Regions from separate parts of the Variovorax sp. 05L425 genome, predicted to be linked through region 2. Evidence: predicted binding sites of a transcription regulator. Region 2 holds the regulator's gene; each other region holds the start of a gene.

What was found. Region 2 encodes sigma-54, which starts transcription at its own class of promoters, with help from an activator protein. Its sites were predicted from a motif close to TGGCANGNAANCTGCTTT; they were not measured.
Region 1: fae (formaldehyde-activating enzyme) is a predicted target of sigma-54. The motif match lies at 2,585-2,602, and genes of this name have one in related genera.
Region 3: glnA (type I glutamate--ammonia ligase) is a predicted target of sigma-54. The motif match lies at 2,014-2,031, and genes of this name have one in related genera.

What each region holds. Positions count from the first base shown of each region.
Region 1 is NZ_JBFTNY010000023.1:5,014-12,288, forward strand. It holds gene mch (methenyltetrahydromethanopterin cyclohydrolase) at 1-739, shown strand, start outside; gene AC1DN9_RS23140 (ATP-grasp domain-containing protein) at 739-1,683, shown strand; gene AC1DN9_RS23145 (triphosphoribosyl-dephospho-CoA synthase) at 1,680-2,558, shown strand; gene fae (formaldehyde-activating enzyme) at 2,673-3,185, shown strand; gene AC1DN9_RS23155 (dihydroneopterin aldolase) at 3,315-3,809, opposite strand; gene AC1DN9_RS23160 (sigma-54-dependent Fis family transcriptional regulator) at 3,953-6,058, shown strand; gene AC1DN9_RS23165 (flavoprotein) at 5,982-6,653, shown strand; gene AC1DN9_RS23170 (DUF6513 domain-containing protein) at 6,632-7,275, shown strand, end outside.
Region 2 is NZ_JBFTNY010000013.1:67,347-74,621, forward strand. It holds gene AC1DN9_RS16105 (SPOR domain-containing protein) at 1-418, shown strand, start outside; gene AC1DN9_RS16110 (thiol:disulfide interchange protein DsbA/DsbL) at 501-1,148, shown strand; gene lptA (lipopolysaccharide transport periplasmic protein LptA) at 1,271-1,966, shown strand; gene lptB (LPS export ABC transporter ATP-binding protein) at 1,977-2,753, shown strand; gene AC1DN9_RS16125 (RNA polymerase factor sigma-54) at 2,763-4,349, shown strand; gene AC1DN9_RS16130 (sensor histidine kinase) at 4,346-6,112, opposite strand; gene AC1DN9_RS16135 (THUMP domain-containing class I SAM-dependent RNA methyltransferase) at 6,160-7,275, shown strand, end outside.
Region 3 is NZ_JBFTNY010000006.1:68,167-75,441, reverse strand. It holds gene AC1DN9_RS09105 (sterol desaturase family protein) at 1-197, shown strand, start outside; gene AC1DN9_RS09100 (EI24 domain-containing protein) at 258-1,133, shown strand; gene AC1DN9_RS09095 (competence/damage-inducible protein A) at 1,130-1,930, shown strand; gene glnA (type I glutamate--ammonia ligase) at 2,078-3,493, shown strand; gene AC1DN9_RS09085 (hypothetical protein) at 3,627-4,118, shown strand; gene glnL (nitrogen regulation protein NR(II)) at 4,233-5,309, shown strand; gene ntrC (nitrogen regulation protein NR(I)) at 5,332-6,855, shown strand; gene AC1DN9_RS09070 (hypothetical protein) at 6,874-7,275, opposite strand, start outside.

The DNA.
Region 1 (7,275 bases), on a different contig from region 2:
AGTGCACAGCGCGCAACCGGTGCTGGCCTGCCTGGGCAGCCAGTACGCCGGGTGGAGCCTCGCGGCCAGCAAGGAGGAAACGGGGGGCAAGAAGTTCTTCTCGCTCGGTTCCGGCCCGGCGCGCGCGCTGGCGGCCAAGGAAACGCTCTTCGATGAACTCGGCTATCGCGATCATGCGGATGCGGGCGTGCTCGTGATGGAGGTCGACCGGCCGCCGCCGCAGGTGATCATCGACAAGCTGCTGCGCGACTGCCATTTGAGCGCGGAGCAGCTGACCCTGATCCTCACGCCGACGACCAGCCTCGCCGGCACCACGCAGGTGGTGACGCGCGTGCTCGAGGTCGCGCTGCACAAGGCGCATCAGCTGGGCTTCGACCTCGGCAACATCGTGGGCGGCGCGGGCGCGGCGCCATTGCCGGCGCCCAGTCCCGACGGCGTCGAGGCCATGGGACGCACCAACGACGCGATCCTCTACGGGGGGCGCGTCCATCTCACCGTGCGTGGCGACGATGCAGCGGCGCGTGAGCTTGCCAGGCAGTTGCCCTCGCGCAACTCGAGCGACCACGGTCGTTCGTTCGCCGACATCTTCAAGGCAGCGGAATACGACTTCTACAAGATCGACGGCGCCTTGTTCGCGCCGGCCGAGGTGTGGGTCGGCAACCTCGACAGCGGCCACACCTGGCACGCCGGCGGCCTGGACATGCCGTTGCTGCTCGGCCTGTGGCGGCAGGAGGGGTGATGGCCTTCACGGTGGCCATCATGACGGACGAGACCGGCTGGCACACGCGCCGGCTCCAGGCGGCGCTGCGGGCGCGAGGCTGCGTCGGTCGCTGCGTCGATCTGGCGGACTGCCGGATCGATACGACGGCCGCCTGGCATGGCCTGGTCATCCCCGGCTTTGGTCGCGATCTGCCCGACGCGACGCTCGTGCGCGGCATCGCGAGCGGAACCTTCGAGCAGGTCACGAAGCGGCTCGGCGTGCTGCATGCGATGCGCGAACTCGGCGTGCCCGTCTACAACGACGCCCGGGCGATCGAACGCAGCGTCGACAAGTCGATGACCAGCCTGCTGCTGCACGCCGCGCGCATCGCATCGCCGCCGACCTGGGCGACCGAATCGCTCGCACACGCGCAGCGCATCGCGATCCGCGAAGGCGCGGCCGGCCACGCGCTGGTGCTCAAGCCGCTGTTCGGTTCGCAGGGCAAGGGCCTGCAGTTGGTGGGCCAGGCGGATGGCGTTCATCACCCGCTGCCGAATCTTGAGGCCACCTACGGATCGCTTGCCTACTTGCAGCGCTTCATTCCGGCGCTGACGACGCCCGGCTTCGATTGGCGGGTGCTGGTGGTCGGGGGCAGGGCGGTCACCGCGATGCGGCGGGTGAGCAGTCACTGGATCCACAACGTCGCCCAAGGCGCGCGCTGCGAACCGGCTGAACTGACGCCAGAACTCGCTGAACTGGCTGAAGGTGCCGCGCTGGCGCTGGGCATGGACTACGCCGGCGTGGACCTGATGCCGTCGAGGCGCGGCATCCAGGTGATCGAAGTCAACGGCGTCGCCGCCTGGCAGGGCCTGCAGCGCGTGACCGGCTTCGACATCGCCCGCAGCATCGTCGACGACCTGCTCGACCGCAAGCTGGCCAGCGCCCGGGCCGGCGCGCGGTCGACGATGCCGCGCCAAGCATGAATACGACCGACCGAGCCAGGGTGTGCTTCCTGCGCGCCTGCGAACTCGATGTGGCTGTGCGGAAGCCGGGCAACGTCAGCCGCGCCTCTGCCGGGCATGGCATGACGGCCGAGAGCTTTATCGCCAGCGCGAAGGCCGCGGCCGGGCCGCTGTTCGAGCCCGGGGCATCGGTGGGCGAGCGGATCGAGGCTGCAGTGGATGCGACATGGGCGGTCGCCGGATGCAACACCAACCTGGGCATCGTGCTGCTGTGCGCGCCCATCGCACGGGCTGTGGATCTGCGGCCCGACGCCACGGCGCCGACAGCCTTGCGAGAGGCCATCGAATCCGTGCTGGGCGCACTCGACTTGTCCGATGCACAGGCGGCCTTCCGCGCCATCGCCCGCGCCCGCCCGGGCGGCCTGGGCACGGCGCCGGACGAAGACGTCAGGCGCGCGCCCAGTGTCGGCCTGCGCGCGGCCATGGCGCTCGCGGCACACCGGGACAGCATCGCGCGCCAGTACCGCGACGGCTACGGCATGCTGTTCGACCTGGGGTTGCCGACGCTCGGAACCAGGTTCTCGCTGATGGCGCCGTCGGCCAACGGCGCGCCGGATGCCGGCACCGTCGCTGCGGTCCAGCGGCTCTATCTGGCGCTGCTGGGCAGCGTTGCCGATTCACACATTGTTCGAATTCATGGCGAGGCGGTGGCACACATTGTCATGACTGCGGCGCAGGGATGGCGGGTGCGCGCGCGCTGCGAAGGCGGGCTCGATGGCGATCCTCAATTCGCAGCCTGGGACGCCTCGCTCAAGGCAGACGGGATCAACCCGGGAACCACGGCCGATTTGACGGTCGCCGCGTTGCTGATCGCGGGTCTGACAGGCTCGCAGTGACTTGCCGTCGCGCAGGCCGGGACGGGTGGCACGGAACGTGATATCTGATGGATTGCGCCGGCCGGCAGGCCGGCGTCCCTTTGGCCCAGAACGCAATCCAGGAGACTAAAAACCATGGCAAAAATTGATCGCATGATGGTCGGCGAGTCACTCGTCGGTGAGGGCAATGAAGTGGCTCACATCGATCTGATCATCGGGCCGCGCGGCAGCCCTGCCGAAACAGCGTTCGCGAATGCACTGACCAACCAGAAGGACGGTTTCACCTGTCTGCTGGCCGTCGTTGCACCGAACCTGCTGACCAAGCCCGCGACCGTGCTCTTCAACAAGGTCACGATCAAGGGCGCCAAGCAGGCCGTGCAGATGTTCGGTCCGGCCCAGCGTGCCGTGGCCATGGCCGTGGCCGACTGTGTCGAGGACGGCACCATTCCTCAGGCCGAAGCCGACAACCTGTTCGTCTGCGTCGGCGTCTTCATCCACTGGCTGGCTGACGACGACACGAAAATCCAGGACTACAACTACCAGGCCACCAAGGAAGCGATCCAGCGCGCCGTCACCGGTTCGCCCACGGCCGCCGAAGTCGTCGCAAAGAAGGGCAGCGCCGCCCACCCGTTCGCAGCGCATACCTGAAAAACTGCGGCCGGCAAAGCCAGGCCCCTTCCAGAAACACCGCGGAACCGGCTTTGCCGGGCCGCTGGTGTTGCCCCCTGCAAGGGGGTGGGCGGCTACACGAAGTGAGCCAACCTGGGGGTGTGCTTGTTACCCGGGGACCATGCCGGCGCCGATCAAATGCAGGACTGCGCCTGCGCGGGAGGGGTGTTCCTTGGGTAGCGGCGCCCGGCGCTCGATCTGCACGCCGACGGCAGCCACATCGCTGAACTTCTTCGGCTTGACGACCTTGACGCGGACCCAGATCGCGCCGAATTCGTGGATCACGATGTCAGCGATCGCTTCGGCAAAGGCCTCGAGCAACTTCAGTTCGTGCTCGGCCAGCAGGCGGCGCAGTCGCTCGCAGACGGCCGCGTAGTCGATGGTGTCCGCAATGCGGTCGGTGTCGCAGGCCCGCGAGCGGGCCAGTCCCGCATGCACGTCGATGACCAGAGGCTGTGTGCGGTGCAACTCGCTCTCATGAATGCCAATGACGGTATTGCCGACGAAGCCTTCGATGAAGATCACGTCCATGGCGCTCAGATCCGCCAATGGGGGCTGCGCAACCACGGGCGCGGAACTTGCCGGATGCTGCTCGGAAGTCAAGGTGCTCCTTCGCGTGTGGGGTCCATGCTGTCGCAAAAAGTATCTTTGCGCACTGTGAACTCACGCTGCAAAATGCGGGCCATACAGACAGTGCGTTCCAGGCACCGCGCATCCGGTGGGCCGGTCGCACATGGAGACAATCGATGGCGCTGACTCTTCGAAAGAGCGCGAAGCCGGCAGATCCCCACGCGGATCGTGTGCTGGGCATCGTGCGCGGCGGGTTCCAGGACCAGACCACCGACGTGGTGATGCGCTCCTGGATCCGTTGTCTGGACCAGTACCACCTGCGACCGGACAAGCCGCACGACCCGAACGTGATCGGGCGTGCGCCACTCGAGGAGCGGCGCACGCGTCACGCAGGCGTGATCGAGTGCGCGCGGTACGAGATGACCACGCTCTACCAGCAGCTGGCCGACAGCGAGATCGCAGTGTTGTTGACCGACACCGACGGCGTGATCCTGCACATGGTGGCGTCGCCCGAGTTCGCTGCCGAAGTCGGGCCGCTGGGCTTGCGTGCCGGTGGCGTCTGGAGCGAAACCGAGGCAGGCACCAATGGCATGGGAACCTGCCTGGCTGCGGCCGGCCCGGTGACCGTGTGCCGCGACGATCACTTCTTCACGCAGTTCACGCAGCTCACCTGTTCGGCCGTCCCGGTGTTCGACCCTTTGGGCAACATCGTCGCGGCGCTCGACGTGACGAGCCGTTCCAGCCTGATGCAGCAGCATCTGCTGGTCCTGTTGTCCATGACGGCGCGGATGATCGAGAACCGCCTGATCGATCGCGAATTCCGCAACGCCCATCCGCTGCATTTCCACAGTCGCCCGGAGTTTGTCTACACACTGCACGAAGGCAAGCTCGCGGTGGACGACGACGGGCGCATTCTTGCCGCCAATCGCAGCGCCATGTTCCAACTCGGCTTGCAGACGATGGACCAGATCCGATCGCGACGCATCGAAGACCTGTTCCAGACTTCCCTCGCCGACATGCTGCAGCGAAGCGCCTCGTCATCGTTCCATCCGGTCGTGACCTACGGGACCGACGCGGCGCTGCGTTTCTTCGCGGTGGCGCGACGCCCGGCCTCGGTCGCGGACGCGGTGGCGGCCTCGTTGCCATCGTCGTCATCGTCGTCACCGAGCGACTTGTCGATTCCAACGATCTCTCGCGTCAAGGCGCGGCCGACGCCCGTGCTGCGCAGCGTGTCGACCGAGTGCACCTTCGAAGACCCGCGCCTTGCCGAACAACTGGCCATCGGCCGGCGGGTGATCGCCCGCGGTACGCCGGTGCTGGTGTGCGGCGAAACCGGTTCGGGCAAGGAGGTCTTCGCCCACGCGCTGCATGACGGCAGCCCGCGGGCGGGAGGGCCGTTCGTGGCGATCAATTGCGCGAGCCTGCCCGAGGCGCTCATCGAATCCGAGCTCTTCGGCTATTGCGCCGGTGCTTTCACCGGCGCACAGCGCTCCGGGCGCCGCGGCAAGGTCCTGCAGGCGGACGGCGGCACGCTGTTCCTCGACGAAATCGCCGACATGCCGCTCGAACTGCAATCGCGGCTCCTGCGCGTGCTCGACGAGCGTCGTGTCACGCCACTGGGCACCGAAGAAAGCCATGCGGTCGACTTCCAGTTGATCAGCGCCAGCCATCGTCACTTGCCGGGCATGGTGCGTGAAGGCCGGTTCCGGGAAGACCTCTACTACCGGCTCGCAGGCGTCGAAGTGCAATTGCCGGCGTTGCGCGAGCGCAGCGACAAGCTCCAACTGATTCGCGCGCTGCTGACTGCCGAAGGCGGCCCCGACGCATCGCTGAGTCCCGAGGCCGAGCGGCTGCTGATGGCGCACCAGTGGCCCGGCAACATCCGTCAATTGAGGCACGTCCTGCGCACTGCGGCGGCGCTGGCCGATGGAAGGCCGGTCACTCGTATCCACCTTCCTGCGATGGCGGTCAACCTCCAATCGACACGTGACGGTGAGCCGTTGCTCGGGATGAATACCGAGCGGGTCGACATGTCGGTGCCTGCCGCGACATCGGCCGCCGTGCCGGGCTCGGCGCGCGAGGTGCACGGCGACAACGCGCCCGGCAGCGCCAAGCTCAACCTCATCCAGGCCAACGAGCGGCAGTTGCTGCTGCAGATGCTCGAGCAGTACCGCTGGAATGTGAGCAACGTCGCCAAGGCGCTGGATGTCAGCCGGAACACGCTCTACCGCAAGATCCACAAGCTCCAGATCGAGGTCTCCCATCCCGAGCAAGAATCCTGATGCGCCCGACGACGCGGCGCCGGCCGAGCATGCCGAGCCGCGTTCGCGCTTCGCCTGGTGCGTGACCGGGTCCGGCCACTTTCTCGATGAGGCGATGGCGCTGGCTGCGCGACTGCCGAACGTCGACCTGTTTCTCTCCGCTGCCGGCGAGGAAGTCCTGGAGATCTACCGGCTGCACCTCGATGATCTGAAGTTGCGCTTTCGCATCTTTCGCGACAAGACGGCCAGCGGCGTGCCCGTGGGCATGCTGTACGAGGACATCTATCACACCGTCGTCGTCGCGCCGGCCACCAGCAACACCGTGGCCAAGTGCGCCTACGGCATCAGCGATTCGCTGCCGACCAACATGTTCGCGCAGGCCGGCAAGCGGGGCATACCGGGCATCGTGTTTGCATGCGACACCGAGCCGGTGGTCGTGACCCGGTCGCCGCACGATTGGGTCACGCTGCGGCCGAGGCGGATCGAACTCGACAACGTGGAGCGCCTGCGCGGGATCGATTTCTGCCGGGTCGTCACCTCGCCGGCCGAACTTGAAGCCGCACTCGACGTCCGACTGAAGGAAATCTCTCGCGCATGGAACACATCCTCTTCCTGACCGGGCACCTCGCACAGCCGAGCCTGGAGCGGGTGTTGGCCGGCATCGATGCCGCCCCGTTCACGTGGGAAGTGAGAGACCTCGGTTTGCAGGTTGCCGGGCTGATGACGGCGGACATGATCCGCCGCCGGGTGCCGCTGCAGGAGGGCGTCGATCGCATCGTCGTGCCGGGGCGCTGTCGTGGCGACATGGAGGCGTTGTCTCGGCACTTCGGCGTTCCGGTGCAGCGCGGTCCCGAGGAGGTAAAGGACCTGCCGCTTTTCTTCGATCGCGCCGCCAAGGCCATCATGGTGGACGAATACGAGGTCGCGATCTTTGCCGAGATCGTCGATGCGCCTCGACTGACCGTGCCGGAGATCGTCGCGCGCGCCGGGCGCCTGAGGGCCGATGGCGCCAACGTCATCGACCTGGGCTGCCTGCCTGAGACGCCATTCGATCGCCTTGAGGAAGCCGTCCAGGCGCTGAAAGCCGGGGGCTTCCAGGTCAGCGTCGATTCGGTCGACACCGCCGAGCTGCTGCGCGGCGGCCGCGCGGGCGCCGACTACCTGCTCAGCCTGACGCTGGACACCTTGTGGGTGGCAGAGGAGGTCGCATCCACCCCGATCCTGATCCCTCGCGTCCC
Region 2 (7,275 bases):
GGCGCCCAGCGCCCGAGGCAGCGATTCGGCAACGCCGACACGCCCGGCGCGCACCGCGCCGGTGCCGGCCGAGGCCAATGCGACGCCATCGAGCGACCCGCTGGGCGATCTGGCCCGCGCGCGGTCGGGGATGGGGTCGAGCACGACTGCGAGCGCAAGTTCATCTGGCGCCAGCGGCGATCCTTTCGTGTACTTCGTGCAGGCCGGCGCCTACCGCACCCCGGAGGATGCCGAGGCCCAGCGCGCCAAGCTGTCGCTGATGGGCGTCGAAGCCCGCGTGACCGAGCGCGAGCAGGCAGGGCGCACCGTGTACCGTGTGCGTGCCGGCCCGTTCAACAAGAAGGACGACGCCGATCAGCTCAAGGAGCGACTGGACAGCGGCGGCCTCGAGTCCGCCCTGGTACGCGTCCAGCGTTGAGCTTTGCCATTCTTTACCTCGACAGGTCCGGGAACTCCACCCGGACCCCGGGCTCTTTCAGCCGCATAGGAGAATTTCATATATGAAACGTCGTGACTTTTCGCTGGCCGCAGCTTCGCTGGGTCTTCTTCCGCTGGTTGCCCCTTCGTACGCGCAGCAGCAGCCACCCAAGGCCGGCAAGGACTACATCGTCCTGGGCAAGCCTGCGCCGGTCGACACGCCGGCCGGCAAGGTCGAGGTGATCGAATTCTTTTCGTACAACTGCCCGCACTGTGCGGCGTTCGAGCCACAACTGGAAGCCTGGGCCAAGAAGCTGCCACCTCACGTCGCGTTCAAGCGCGTTCCGGTTCCCTTCGTGGGCAACGACACCGAAGCCAAGCAGCGCCTCTACTACACGCTCGAAGCCATGGGCAAGGTGGACGAGTTCCAGCCGATCCTGTTCGACGCCATTCACAAGCAGCGCCAGCCCATCATGGGCGACGCGGCCATCCTGGCCTGGGCCGAGAAGCAGCCGGGCCTGGACGCCAAGAAGTTCGCCGAACTGTTCAAGTCCTTCTCCGTGGTCGGCAAGGCCAAGCGCGCCAGCCAGCTCACGAGCGACTTCCAGGTGGCCGGCGTGCCGGCATTCGGCGTGGCCGGGCGCTGGTATGTCGATGGTGAAACGGCCGGTTCCATGGAACGCGCGCTGCAGGTCGTGGATTCCCTCGTCGCCGAAGCCCGAAAGGGCTGACAAGGTCGGGCCGACCCGACTTCCTTCCCCCGAAAGGCCCGCTTTGGCGGGCTTTTTCGTCAAGGCCGCGCAAGGCCGCATCCCCCGGGGGCATACAATCGCAGAGCAAGTTTCGTGCCTCTATGAAATCGCCCCTCACCTCCACTCCCTTTCGTCATGCCGGTCGCGCTCTGTGGCTGGCTCTGGCCCTGACCGGCATGGCCTCGGTCGCGCAGGCCGAAAAGGCCGACCGCGCCAAGCCCATGAACATCGAAGCGGACTCGATGCGCTACGACGATCTCAAGCAGACCAGCGTGTTCACCGGCAATGTGGTGGTCACCAAGGGCACGATCGTCGTTCGCGGCGACCGCATCGACGTGCGGCAGGATCCCGAGGGCTACCAGTACGGCGTCGTCACTGCTGCGCCCGGAAAGTTGGCATATTTCAAGCAGAAGCGGGATGCCGGCACCGACGAGTGGATCGAAGGCCAGGGCGAGACCATCGAATACGACAGCCGCGCCGACAACGTGAAGTTCATCCGCCAGGCGGTGATGCGTCGGCTGATCGGCGCCACCGTCAGCGACGAGAGCAGCGGGCCGCTGATCGTCTACGACCAGAGCAACGACACCTTCACGGTCAATGGCTCGTCGCTGCCACCGAACGCTGGCGTGGCAAGCCAGCCCGGCGGCCGCGTCCGGGCCATCCTCACCCCCAAGACCGCCGCGGCGCCGGGCGCCGCCCCTGGTGCCAAGCCGGCGCCTGCCGCAGCCGCCAAGCCGGCCGAGGGCAAGGGCTTGCGGTCCACCACCACGCTGGGCGGAGAAGCAAAGAGTGATTGAAACCGCTGGTATGAGCGCAGGCGCGGACATGGCGGAAAGCCGCCTCGAGGCGCGTGGCCTGCAAAAGAGTTACGGCAGCCGCACGGTCGTCAAGGACGTGTCCCTGGGCGTGCAGAAGGGCGAGGTCGTCGGCCTGCTGGGCCCCAACGGCGCAGGCAAGACGACGTCCTTCTACATGATCGTCGGCCTGGTTCGCGCCGATGCCGGCGACATCACCATCGACGGCGAGCCGATCGCCCACATGCCGATCCACCGGCGCGCGCGCATGGGGCTGAGCTACCTGCCGCAGGAAGCGTCGATCTTTCGCAAGCTCACGGTCGAGGAAAACGTCCGGGCCGTGCTCGAGTTGCAGTACGAACCCGACGCCCACGGGCGACCGGCGCCCCTGAGCAAGCGGCGCATCGAGGAGCATCTGGCCGAACTCCTGGCCGACCTGCGCGTCGACCACCTGCGCGATTCCCCGGCCCTGGCCCTGTCCGGCGGCGAGCGCCGCCGCGTCGAGATCGCCCGCGCCCTCGCCACGCAGCCGCGTTTCATCCTGCTCGACGAACCGTTCGCGGGCATCGACCCGATTGCGGTGATCGAGATCCAGCGAATCATCAGCTTCCTGAAGGAGCGCGGCATCGGTGTGCTGATCACCGACCACAACGTCCGTGAAACGCTGGGCATCTGCGATCACGCTTTCATCATCAGCGACGGGCATGTGCTCGCCCAGGGCACGCCTTCGGAGATTGTCGACAACGCCGATGTGCGGCGCGTCTACCTCGGCGAGCATTTCAGAATGTGATCGCGTTCCATGAAGCAGGGTCTTTCGCTGCGTGTATCGCAGCATCTCGCGCTGACACCCCAACTCCAGCAATCGATCCGACTGCTGCAGCTTTCCACGCTCGAGCTTTCGCAGGAAGTCGAGCAGATGCTCGACGACAACCCGTTTCTCGAGCGCACCGCCGAAGAGGCCGCGCGCGAGGAATTCGGTCTCGATGCCGCCGACGCACCCGTCCGCGATGACGACCGGATGGCCGAGGTCGATGGTGACTTCGTCGCCGGCGCGCCCGGCTCGGCGGCGGAATCCGCCACCGCCGTCAACGGCGAAGCCGAAGTCGCCGTCGCCGAAGGCGTGGACTCCGAACCCGACTGGGAAGGCGACGGCACCGTCGATCTTGCGCCCGACGACAGCGAATGGGGCGGCGATGCCCCGGCCCGCGCCAACAACCTCGGCGACGACGAGCGCACCGACGCGACCGAACTCGCGCGCAGCCAGGAGTCGCTCCAGTCCTTCCTGCATCGCCAGGCCTTGGGCCTTCGCCTGAGCGACACGGACAGCGCGGCACTGCGCTTCCTGATCGAATCGCTCAACGACGACGGCTACCTCGAAGATTCGCTGCCCGCGCTCGCATCCGGCCTTGCTGGAGACGACAACGATCAGTTCGACGACCTGGTGCATCACTTCCAGGTTGCGCTCGGCCTGCTGCAGAGCCTGGAACCGGTCGGCGTCGGCGCGCGCAGCCTCGGCGAGTGCCTCACCATTCAACTGCGCGCCCTTGCGAGCGAGGACGAGACCGAAGAGGAAGCACAGATCCGAAAGACGGCCATCGCCATCTGCAAACAGCCGATGGAATTGCTCGCCCGGCGCGATATCAAGCGACTGGTCACGCTCACGCGAAGCAATGAGGACGAGGTTCGCGCCGCGCTGCAGCTCATCGCCAGGCTCGAACCCAAGCCGGGCCGCCGTTTCGTGGACGTCGAACGCAACGTGGTCATTCCGGACGTGATCGTTTCGCGCGTCGGCAACGGCACGAACACCAAGTTCCGCGTCATGCTCAACCCCGAAGTCATGCCGCGTCTGCGCGTGCACGACATCTATGCCAGCGCGCTCAAGCAGCACAAGGGCGAAGGCAGCCAGGCGCTGTCGCAGCGGCTGCAGGAGGCGCGCTGGTTCATCAAGAACATCCAGCAGCGCTTCGACACCATCTTGCGTGTGTCCAACGCCATCGTCGAGCGGCAGAAGAGCTTCTTCGTACACGGCGAACTCGCGATGCGACCGTTGGTGCTGCGCGAAATCGCCGACGAACTGGGCCTGCACGAATCGACCATCAGCCGCGTGACCACGGCCAAGTACATGGCGACGCCCTACGGCACCGTCGAGCTCAAGTACTTCTTCGGCTCGGCGCTGGGCACCGAGACCGGCGGCAACGCTTCAAGCACGGCGGTGCGGGCGTTGATCAAGCAGTTCGTGAGCGCCGAGGATCTCAAGAAACCGCTGTCCGACAGTCAGATCTCCGAGATGCTCAAGGAGCAGGGGATCGAATGCGCCCGCCGCACGGTCGCGAAATACCGCGAGGCCTTGCGCATCGCGCCGGCGAATCTCCGCAAGGCGCTCTAGATTCGCCTTTGAGCCCGCAGCAGCAGCGCGCGCAGGTCGGCGGGCTGCACCGGTTTGCGCAGCGCCTGCCAGCCGCGTTCGCGGGCCAGTTCGAGCGTTGCGTCGTCGATGTCGGCGGAGATCAGCGCGATCGCCAGGTTCGGGCTTCGCCGCTGCAGTTCCTTGGCGAGCGCAATGCCATCCAACTCACCCGGCAGCCGGATGTCGCACAGCGCGATCTCGAAAGCGGGAAGGTTCGGCAACGCCAATGCGTCCGCCGCGCTGATGCAGACGTGCGGGCGCGCCCTCCAGAGGCGCAGCAGCGCCGCAACGCTGTCGGCGACCACGGTGTTGTCCTCGACCACCAGCACCCCAAGGCCCTGCCGCAGCGTTCCCGGGGCGGCGGCTTCGGTAGCCGAGACCATCGAAGGCACGACCGGCGCGCCCAGCGGTGCGGCCGGCAATTCGAAGCCGAACACCGATCCGCGCCCGGGCGCCGAGCGCAGCGTGATCTCAACGCCGAGTCGAGCAGCCAGCCGTCGCACGATGGCGAGTCCCAGTCCGTGGCCACGCTGCAGGTTGCGTTCGATGTTGCCGATCTGCTCGAAGTCGCCGAACACGCGCTCCTGTGCTTCAGGCGCGATGCCGACGCCCGCGTCGCGCACTTCGACGCGCCATGCATCAGGGCGGCGCCGGCATGCCAGCAGCACGCGCCCCCGGGGCGTGAACTTGAGCGCGTTGTCGACAAGGTTGCCGAGGATGCGGCGCAGCGCAACCGCGTCCGTCCAGACCACCACGTCCGGCGGGCATCGCACACGCACGCGGCCGCTGCCGGCTTGGCGCGCCAGTTCGTTCAGCAAGGGCGCGAGCGCGACGGCGACCGGCGTGATCGGGTCGGCCGCGGCCTCGATGCGTCCGATCTCCAGCAATTGATTGGTAAGACCTTCGAGCGCCTGCTGCGCGCGCGATAGCGCGGCGACGGTGTTCTGCACGGTCAGCCGGTCTTCGCCGGCATCCAGCTGATGGCGCAGGACCTCAGCTTGCAAGCCCATCGCCATCACCGGCTGGCGCAGATCATGGTTGGCGGCCGAGAAGAAGCGCAGCCGCTCGGCCTGCGCTTCCTGCGATTCGCGCAGGCCCGCCAGCGCCTGCGCGCGCAGCGCACTTTCGTTGTGGCGCAGGCCGATGTTCTCTTCGAGCTGCCGCGCACGCTCGCCCACCAGGCGCCAGACCATGGCGAGCAGCCCGATGCCGAGCACCGCCATGACCATCATGGACGGGGCGCCGAATCCGATGCCCATGACGATCACCGGCGCCAGCAGCAACGTGATCGCCAGTTGCATCGCCGGCGTGTAGTACGAGACGGAAAACACCGACGACAGCGTCATCGCCATGACCACCAACCCGATCATCAACTGTGAGGTGGCATTGGCCGGGTCGAAAAGAAGGATGCCCGCAGCGCCGTGAGCGCCCTCGTGCACCGCGATGCGCAGCGTGTGCAGGCGCAAGGCCGGCTTGATGTTCTCGGGCGTCAGCGGGTCGGGCAGCCGCTGCGGAAAAAAACCGCGATAGGCTGTGGTGGCCGCAATCATGGCGATCCAGATGGCCGCATGCGACACCGAGTACTGCCACGCGAAAAGCGCCGCCACGCCGCAATCGAGCAGAAACTGAACGAGCAGAACAGGTCCGCTCGGCTGAGTGCTGAGCCTGAGGACCTCGCAATGCACGGCAAACCGGTCGGCTGCCGAAGTCTCTGTTTGAGCTGGGACGGTCGGGGAGCTCATCTGCGAGCCACTATAGAGCAGCATCGAGACAAGGCGACAATCGGCGTGTGAACGATCTTTCGCTTTTTCTTCCCTGCGCCGCTGGCGTCGAGGATTTCCTCGCACAGGAAGTGCACGCGCTGACTGGCCGTGTCGGCCAGGACCTGCTGACGCTGCGCGGCGGCGTGCGCGTGCGGGCCGATTGGCGCGATGCGCTGAAGCTCAATCTCCACAGCCGGCTGGCGCAGCGCGTGCTGATCGAGCTCGCCCATGCACCATATCGGAGCGAGAACGACTTGTACGCGATCGCGAGTGGCGTGGCTTGGGAGATCTGGTTCACACCCAAGCAGACCTTCAAGATCGAGACCACCGCCCAGCACAGCCCACTGCAGAGCCTGAACTTCGCCACCCTGCGCATCAAGGACGCGATCGCCGACCGCTTTCGCGCCAAGGCGGGGGGCGTGCGGCCCAGCATCGAGACCCAGTGGCCCGACACCCGCGTGTTCGCGCACCTGACGACCGACGAGTGCACCCTCTACATCGACACTTCCGGCGAGCCCCTCTTCAAGCGCGGCTGGCGGCAGGACAAGGGTGATGCGCCCCTCAAGGAAACGCTGGCCGCCGCCATGCTGGCCGCCAGCGGCTGGTGGAACCCCGAGACGGGCGTGGTGTCGACGCAACCCCTGTACGACCCCTGCTGCGGCAGCGGGACCATCGCCATCGAGGCCGCGCAGATCGCATCCGGCATGGCCTCGGGCTCGCTGCGGCGATTCGGGTTCGAAAAGCTGCTGCCGTTCCAGGCGCATGTGTGGGCCGCGCTCAAGACCGAGGCCGTGCCCAAGGAGCGCGTGCAGGCGCCCGCCGTCTTCGGCTCGGACGTCTCGCACCGCATGGTGGATTTCGCCGAGCGCAACGCCGAGCGCGCCGGTGTCGCGCAGTTGGTGCAGTTCCGCGGAGGCGATGCGTTGCAGCGCATGCCGCCGGCCGAATCGGGCGTGATCGTGCTGAATCCACCCTACGGCGAGCGCATCGAGGTCGGCGGCGTGTCGCGCGGCCGCGAGCAGGCGCAGACCGAAGACGGCGGCCAGTTCTTCACCCAGTTGGCCAGCCACTGGAAGAAGAACTACGCCGGCTGGACCGCTTGGGTGCTGACGCCCGATCTGCAACTGCCCAAGCGCATGCGG
Region 3 (7,275 bases), on a different contig from region 2:
TCGGCGGACACAACTTCGGCGTGTTGTTGCCGTGGTGGGATGTGTTGTTCCGCACCGCGAACTTCGAGGAGCGCTACGACCCGACCGGCATTCGCGATCAGGTCGAGCCCGACGCCGAGGGTTGCGTCAGGGACTACGGCCGCGGCTTCTGGGCGCAGCAGTGGCTCGGCCTCAAGCGGCTGGCCGGACGGAGTTGAGAGCCCCGACGCTCCTCCGGCGCGCGGTTACTTCACACGCCCGCGTTATCCTCGGCACCAATGCGTCTCCTCCTCGATTCGTTCTGGCGTTCGGTCGCCTATTGCATGCACCCGCGGGTGATCGTTCTGTCGTTCCTGCCCCTGGCGCTCATGGTTGTCCTGGCGACCATCCTGGGCTATTTTTATTGGGATGCCGCCGTCGCCTGGACGCGCGGAGCGCTGGACGCATGGCCTTTGCTGTCCAGCTTGTGGAACTGGATCGGCCAGCTGTTTTCCAGCAACGTGACGGCGATCCTGGCGCCACTGGTTGTCGTTCTGGCCGTCACGCCGCTGATCGTGGTGGTCTCGCTGCTGGTCGTGGCCAGCCTCATGGCGCCCGCCCTCACACACCTGGTGGCAGAGCGCCGGTTTCCGGCGCTTGAACGGAAGAAGGGTGCCTCCTTCATCGGAAGCGTTGCGCGATCACTCGGGCTCACCCTGCTGGCGATGCTCGCCCTCGTGGTCTCGATGCCGCTCTGGCTGATTCCGCCGCTGGTGCTGATCCTTCCGCCGCTCATCTGGGGCTGGCTGACCTACCGCGTGATGAGCTTCGACGCCCTGTCCGAACACGCGACGCCCGAGGAGCGGAATGCGCTGTTGCGCGCGCATCGAATGCCCTTGCTCGGCATCGGCGTGCTTTGCGGCTACCTCGGTGCCGCACCCAGCATCGTGTGGGCGTCGGGTCTGCTGTTCGCCGCGGCCTTCTTCGTACTCGCGCCGCTGGCGATCTGGATCTACACGCTGGTGTTTGCATTCTCCGCCCTGTGGTTCGCGCACTATTGCCTCGATGCGCTGGCACGGTTGCGCACGCAACAAGCGGCAGCGGCAATCTCGCCACCCGGGCTCGAAATGGCGGATGCCAACAATGCCGCCGCAAATCAATGGAGTGCACCATGAGCCGATCATTCGGTCTGATCGTCATCGGCGACGAAATCCTCTCCGGCAAGCGCATCGACAAGCACATGCCCAAGGTCGTCGAATTCCTCGGCGCCCGCGGGTTGTCGCTGACGTGGGCGGAGTACGTCGGCGACGTGCCGGTACGCATCACTGCCGCACTGGCGCGCGCCTTCGACTCGGGTGACGTGGTGTTTTCCACCGGCGGCATCGGCGCCACACCCGACGATCACACCCGGCAGTGTGCGGGCGCAGCGCTTGGCGTTCCGTTGGCGCTGCATCCGGAGGCCGAGGTCCTGATCCGCGAACGCATGCAGGACACGGCGCGAGAACAGGGCACCGCCTACGAGCCTGACCGCCCTGACAACGTGCACCGCCTCAACATGGGCGTGTTTCCGTTGGGCTCGAAGATCATCCGCAACCCGTACAACAAGATCCCCGGCTTCAGCGTGGGCGATGTGCACTTCGTGCCGGGCTTCCCGGTGATGGCGTGGCCGATGATCGAGTCGGTGCTCGACGAGCGCTATGCGCATCTGTTCGCCCGAGGGCGTGCGGTCGAGAAATCCGTGATCGTCTACGGCTCCATGGAGGCGACGCTGACCCCTTTGATGCAGTCGATCGAGCGCGAGCATCCGGGCATCAGGGTGTTCAGCCTGCCGAGCGTCGACCATGCCGAGCATGGCCGACACATCGAACTCGGCGTGAAAGGCAATTCGGACAAGATCGACGCCGCCTACGCGCAGTTGCTGGGGGGGCTGAACGCCCTTGGTGCACGCCTTGGCCCTGAATTGGTGCGATGAACAAGCGCGCACCAATTTGGTTACAACTTGCCTGTTTTTGGGGGGCCACTGCAGTGCCGGAGCCCCCTCGGTGCCAGTGACAATGGCACAAAAACTGCATTCCGGTTTACCCATACTTCCAACCACTATCCAAACCAGGAGAACCTGATGGCAAAGACCGTCGCCGATGTACTCAAACTCGTCAAGGAAAACGAGGTCAAGTTCGTCGACTTTCGCTTCACCGACACCCGCGGCAAGGAACAGCACGTGACCGTGCCGGTTTCCGCGTTCGACGAAGACAAGTTCACATCGGGCCATGCGTTCGATGGTTCGTCGATTGCCGGTTGGAAGGGCATCGAAGCTTCGGACATGCAACTCATGCCCGACCCGAACACGGCCAACATCGACCCCTTCTTCGAAGAAACCACGCTCATCCTGACCTGCGACGTGGTCGATCCTTCCGACGGCAAGCCCTACGAGCGCGATCCGCGTTCGCTCGCCAAGCGCGCCGAGGCCTACATGAAGGCATCGGGCCTGGGCGACACTGCCTACTTCGGACCGGAACCCGAGTTCTTCGTGTTCGACGGCGTGCGCTGGCAGAACGACATGTCCGGCTGCATGGTGAAGATCGACTCCGAAGAAGCGGCCTGGAACACCGGCAAGGAATTCGAGCACGGCAACACCGGCCATCGTCCCGCGGTCAAGGGCGGCTATTTCCCGGTCCCGCCGGTCGACAGCTTCCAGGACATGCGCTCCGAAATGTGCCTGGTGCTCGAGTCGCTCGGCATCCCGGTCGAAGTGCATCACCATGAAGTGGCCAATGCCGGCCAGATGGAACTCGGCACCAAGTTCAGCACGTTGATCCAGCGCGCCGACTGGGTCCAGCTTCAGAAGTATGTCATCCACAACGTCGCACATGCCTACGGCAAGACGGCGACCTTCATGCCCAAGCCGATCGTCGGCGACAACGGCTCCGGCATGCATGTGCACCAGTCGGTCTGGAAGGACGGCAAGAACCTGTTCGCAGGCGACGGCTACGCCGGCCTCAGCGACTTCGCGCTGCACTACATCGGCGGCATCATCAAGCATGCTCGCGCGCTGAACGCCATCACGAACCCTGGCACCAACAGCTACAAGCGCCTGGTCCCCGGCTTCGAAGCACCGGTGAAGCTGGCCTACTCGGCCAAGAACCGCTCGGCATCGATCCGCATTCCGTTCGTGGCCAACCCGAAGGGCCGTCGCGTCGAAGCGCGCTTCCCCGATCCGCTGATGAACCCGTACCTCGGCTTTGCGGCGCTGCTGATGGCCGGTCTCGACGGCGTGGAAAACAAGATCCATCCGGGCGAAGCCGCCAGCAAGGATCTCTACCACCTGCCGCCGGAAGAAGACGCGCTGATCCCGACCGTGTGCCACAGCCTCGACCAGGCCCTGGACTACCTCGACAAGGACCGCGCATTCTTGACCAAGGGCGGCGTGTTCACCGATACGTACATCGATGCGTACATCGACCTCAAGATGCAGGAAGTGACGCGCTTCCGCATGGCGACGCACCCCGTCGAATTCGACATGTACTACTCACTCTGAGCCGAGCCCCGGCCAGCGTTAAAAAGGACGGCTTCTGCCGTCCTTTTTCTTTTGGCCTGGGTAGGAACACCAGCACGGCGCACCTGTCGAATTGCACGAAAATGCCCGTTTGATGCGCACTACATCCATGACCATGAAGACTCCTTCCGCTTTCCTGCTGGCTGCTTTTGCCGTGGCCGGTCTGAACATGCACGCCCAGGCGCAGGAGCGCGTCTGGCGCTGCGGGAACGAATACACCAACAATGCTACCGTGGCCCAGCAGCGCGGTTGCAAGGTGATGGAGGGCGGCAACGTCACGGTGGTGCAGGGCAATCGCCCGATCGCTTCCGCGGCACCGTCCAGCGCCGCCGCCCGGTCGCCGGCGGGCAGTCCGCGCGTCGACGGCGCGGACCAGCGCGCGCGCGACGGCGAGGCGCGCTCGGTGCTGGAGTCCGAACTCAAGAAGGCACAGGAGCGGCAGGCACAGCTCCTCAAGGACTACAACAACGGCGAGCCCGAGAAGCAGGGCAGCGAATCGCGCAACTACCAGAAGTACCTGGACCGCGTGGCGGATATGAAGGCCGAGATTGCGCGCAACGAGAGCGATATCGCCGGCATCCAACGCGAGATCGAGCGAATCAAATGACACTCCCCCCCAGGCTGCGCGCACTTCGTGTCGCTTCGCCAACCCCCTGCCGGGGGCAACGCCGACGGCCCGGCGGAGCCGGTTCCGTGGCGTTTCAGGAAGAGACTTCCTCACGTGGCTTTTGGTAAACCGGCGGGGCCTGGCAAGCGCTTTCAGGCCTTTGATCTTCTTTCGACGCTGATTGCCGTGGTTCGCATCGACGGGTCGGTGTTGTTTGCCAACGCCGGTCTCGAGGATGCGCTGGGCACTTCGCGCCGCACGCTTGAAGGTTCGCAGTTCGGCGCTTGTTTTCAGGAGCCCCAGGTGTTGCGCACGGCCATTGAAGGCGCGCGCAGCAATGACTTCGCCACGCTGCGCTATGAGGCGCTGCTGCGTCGCGTCAATCATGAGTTGATGCCGGTGCAGGTGACGCTCGCGCAGAGCGAAAAGGCGGGCGAGTTGATCGTCGAGATGTCACCGCTCGAACAGCAGGTGCGGCAGGATCGCGAAGAGCGCCTGCTCGATCAGGCGCAAGCCAACAAGGAGCTGATCCGCAATCTCGCGCACGAGATCAAGAATCCGCTTGGCGGCATACGGGGCGCGGCGCAACTGCTGCAGATGGAAGTCGAATCGCGCGACCTCATCGAATACACGCAGGTCATCATCCACGAAGCCGATCGCTTGCAGACGCTGGTCGATCGGCTGCTGGCACCTCACCGCCGGCCGCACGTGGTGGGCGACGTCAATATTCACGAGGTGTGCGAGCGCGTTCGTTCGGTGATCCTCGCGGAGTTTCCTCGCGACCTGCACATCGAGCGCGATTTCGACGTGTCGATCCCGGAGTTTCGCGGCGATCGCGAGCAGCTGATCCAGGCGACGCTCAACATCGTTCACAACGCCGCGCAAGCGCTTGCCGAAAGGCGCGCCGCAGGCGATGCGCAGATCACCTTCAAGACCCGCATCGCACGTCAGGTTATCTTCAATAAGCAGTGGTATCGACTGGCACTGGAATTGCATGTCATTGACAATGGACCGGGCGTGCCGGACGCGATCAAGGACCGCATCTTCTACCCGCTGGTGTCGGGCCGGGAAGGCGGGACAGGCTTGGGATTGACGCTTGCGCAAACCTTTGTGCAGCAGCATCACGGCGTGATCGAGTGCGACAGTGTCCCGGGCCGGACCGATTTCAAGATACTGATACCGCTGCCCTAGCAGCCACGCAACAAGGAGCTGCATGAAGCCGATCTGGATAGTGGATGATGATCAATCAATCCGCTTCGTGCTTGAAAAAGCGCTGCTGCGCGAAGACCTGCCGACCCGTAGCTTCACCAACACGCGCGAGGTACTCGCGGCGCTCGAAGCGGCAGCCGACGACGAACTGCAGGGCCCTCAGGTCCTGGTGAGCGACATTCGCATGCCCGGAGGTTCGGGCCTCGATCTTCTCGACAAGATCAAGGCCAAGCACCCCGGCCTTCCGGTCATCATCATGACCGCCTTCTCCGACCTCGACAGCGCCGTTTCGGCCTTTCAAGGCGGTGCCTTCGAATACCTGCCGAAGCCTTTCGATCTGCCGCGCGCGGTCGAGCTGATTCGTCGCGCGGTGGACGAAAGCCAGCGCGAGGAAGTGGCCGAGGAGCGCATGGCGGCCACGCCCGAGATGCTCGGCCAGGCACCGGCGATGCAGGATGTCTTCCGGGCGATCGGAAGGCTGTCGCAGAGCAACGTCACGGTGTTGATCACCGGCGAGTCGGGTTCCGGCAAGGAACTCGTCGCGCGTGCGCTGCACAAGCATTCGCCGCGTGCGAACGGTCCCTTTGTCGCGATCAACACGGCGGCGATTCCGAAGGATCTGCTCGAGAGCGAACTCTTCGGCCATGAGCGCGGTGCGTTCACCGGCGCGCAGACCATGCGCCGCGGCCGCTTCGAGCAAGCCGAGGGCGGAACCCTGTTCCTCGACGAGATCGGCGACATGCCCTTCGATTTGCAGACGCGCTTGCTGCGTGTGCTGAGCGACGGGCATTTCTATCGTGTCGGTGGCCACAACTCGGTCAAGGCCAACGTGCGTGTGATTGCCGCGACCCATCAGGATCTGGAGCAGCGCGTCAAGCTGGGCGGCTTCCGCGAAGACTTGTTCCATCGACTCAACGTGATCCGCCTGCGGCTGCCCGCGTTGCGTGAACGTGGCGAGGATGTGCCGGCGCTCACGCGTCACTTCCTGCAGCAAAGTGCGAAGCAACTGGGCGTCGAGCCCAAGCGCATTTCCGATGCGGCACTTGCCCGCCTGGCGGCTTTCAATTTCCCGGGCAACGTTCGTCAACTCGAAAACATCTGCCATTGGCTGACCGTGATGGCACCCGCGCAGCTGATCGAGGCCAAGGATCTGCCGCCTGAAGTGATGGCGATTGCAGCCGGCGAGGCGCCTCCTGCGGTTGTTGCAGCGCCACCTGTGGCGGTACCGGCAGCAGTGGCGGAGCACGAGCCGGCGGCGATTGCGCTGCCGTTGCCGGTCGCCGCCGCGCCCGCGCCGCTCGCCGGCGCAGCCGCAGCCACATGGGAAAGCGGGCTCGAAATGGAAGCGCAGAGCATGCTGGCTGCCGGTCGCACCGACGTGTGGGATGCCCTGTCGCGCCGTTTCGAATCGCGCCTGATCCTCACGGCCCTGGCCAGCACGCGCGGCCGCCGCATCGAGGCCGCGCAAAAGCTCGGCATCGGCCGCAACACCATCACGCGCAAGATTCAGGAGTTGGGCCTGGAGTAAGCCAGGGGAGGGCGGAAATCAGCGGCTGCGCTGGCCGAGTGTCAGCGTGTCGAGCTGGAACTGCCCGCTCCGGTCCCAGAGCCAAGTCTCGACATAGGTGTGTGCGCCCAGTTTGCCGGGGTTCGGCAGGGGCGACGCACCCTTGATCAGCTCGGCGATCTTCGGAGGCACCTCGGGCGCATGGCTTGGCGTGCGGCTGAAATTCACCGCCGTCACGCGCCCTGTGGCGTCGACTTCGGTTTCGGTGACAACGACCGCATACACCAGCGGCGGGATCTTGCCTTTGAAAATGCGCTTCGGATAGGTCTTGTAGATGTAGGACGCGCCGATCTTGCGATAGGCACGCACGGCCGGCGTCTGCGGCGTAATCAGCCGCACGTTGGCCACTTGGTCCGACGGCCCTTCCTGAGCCCCTGGCGC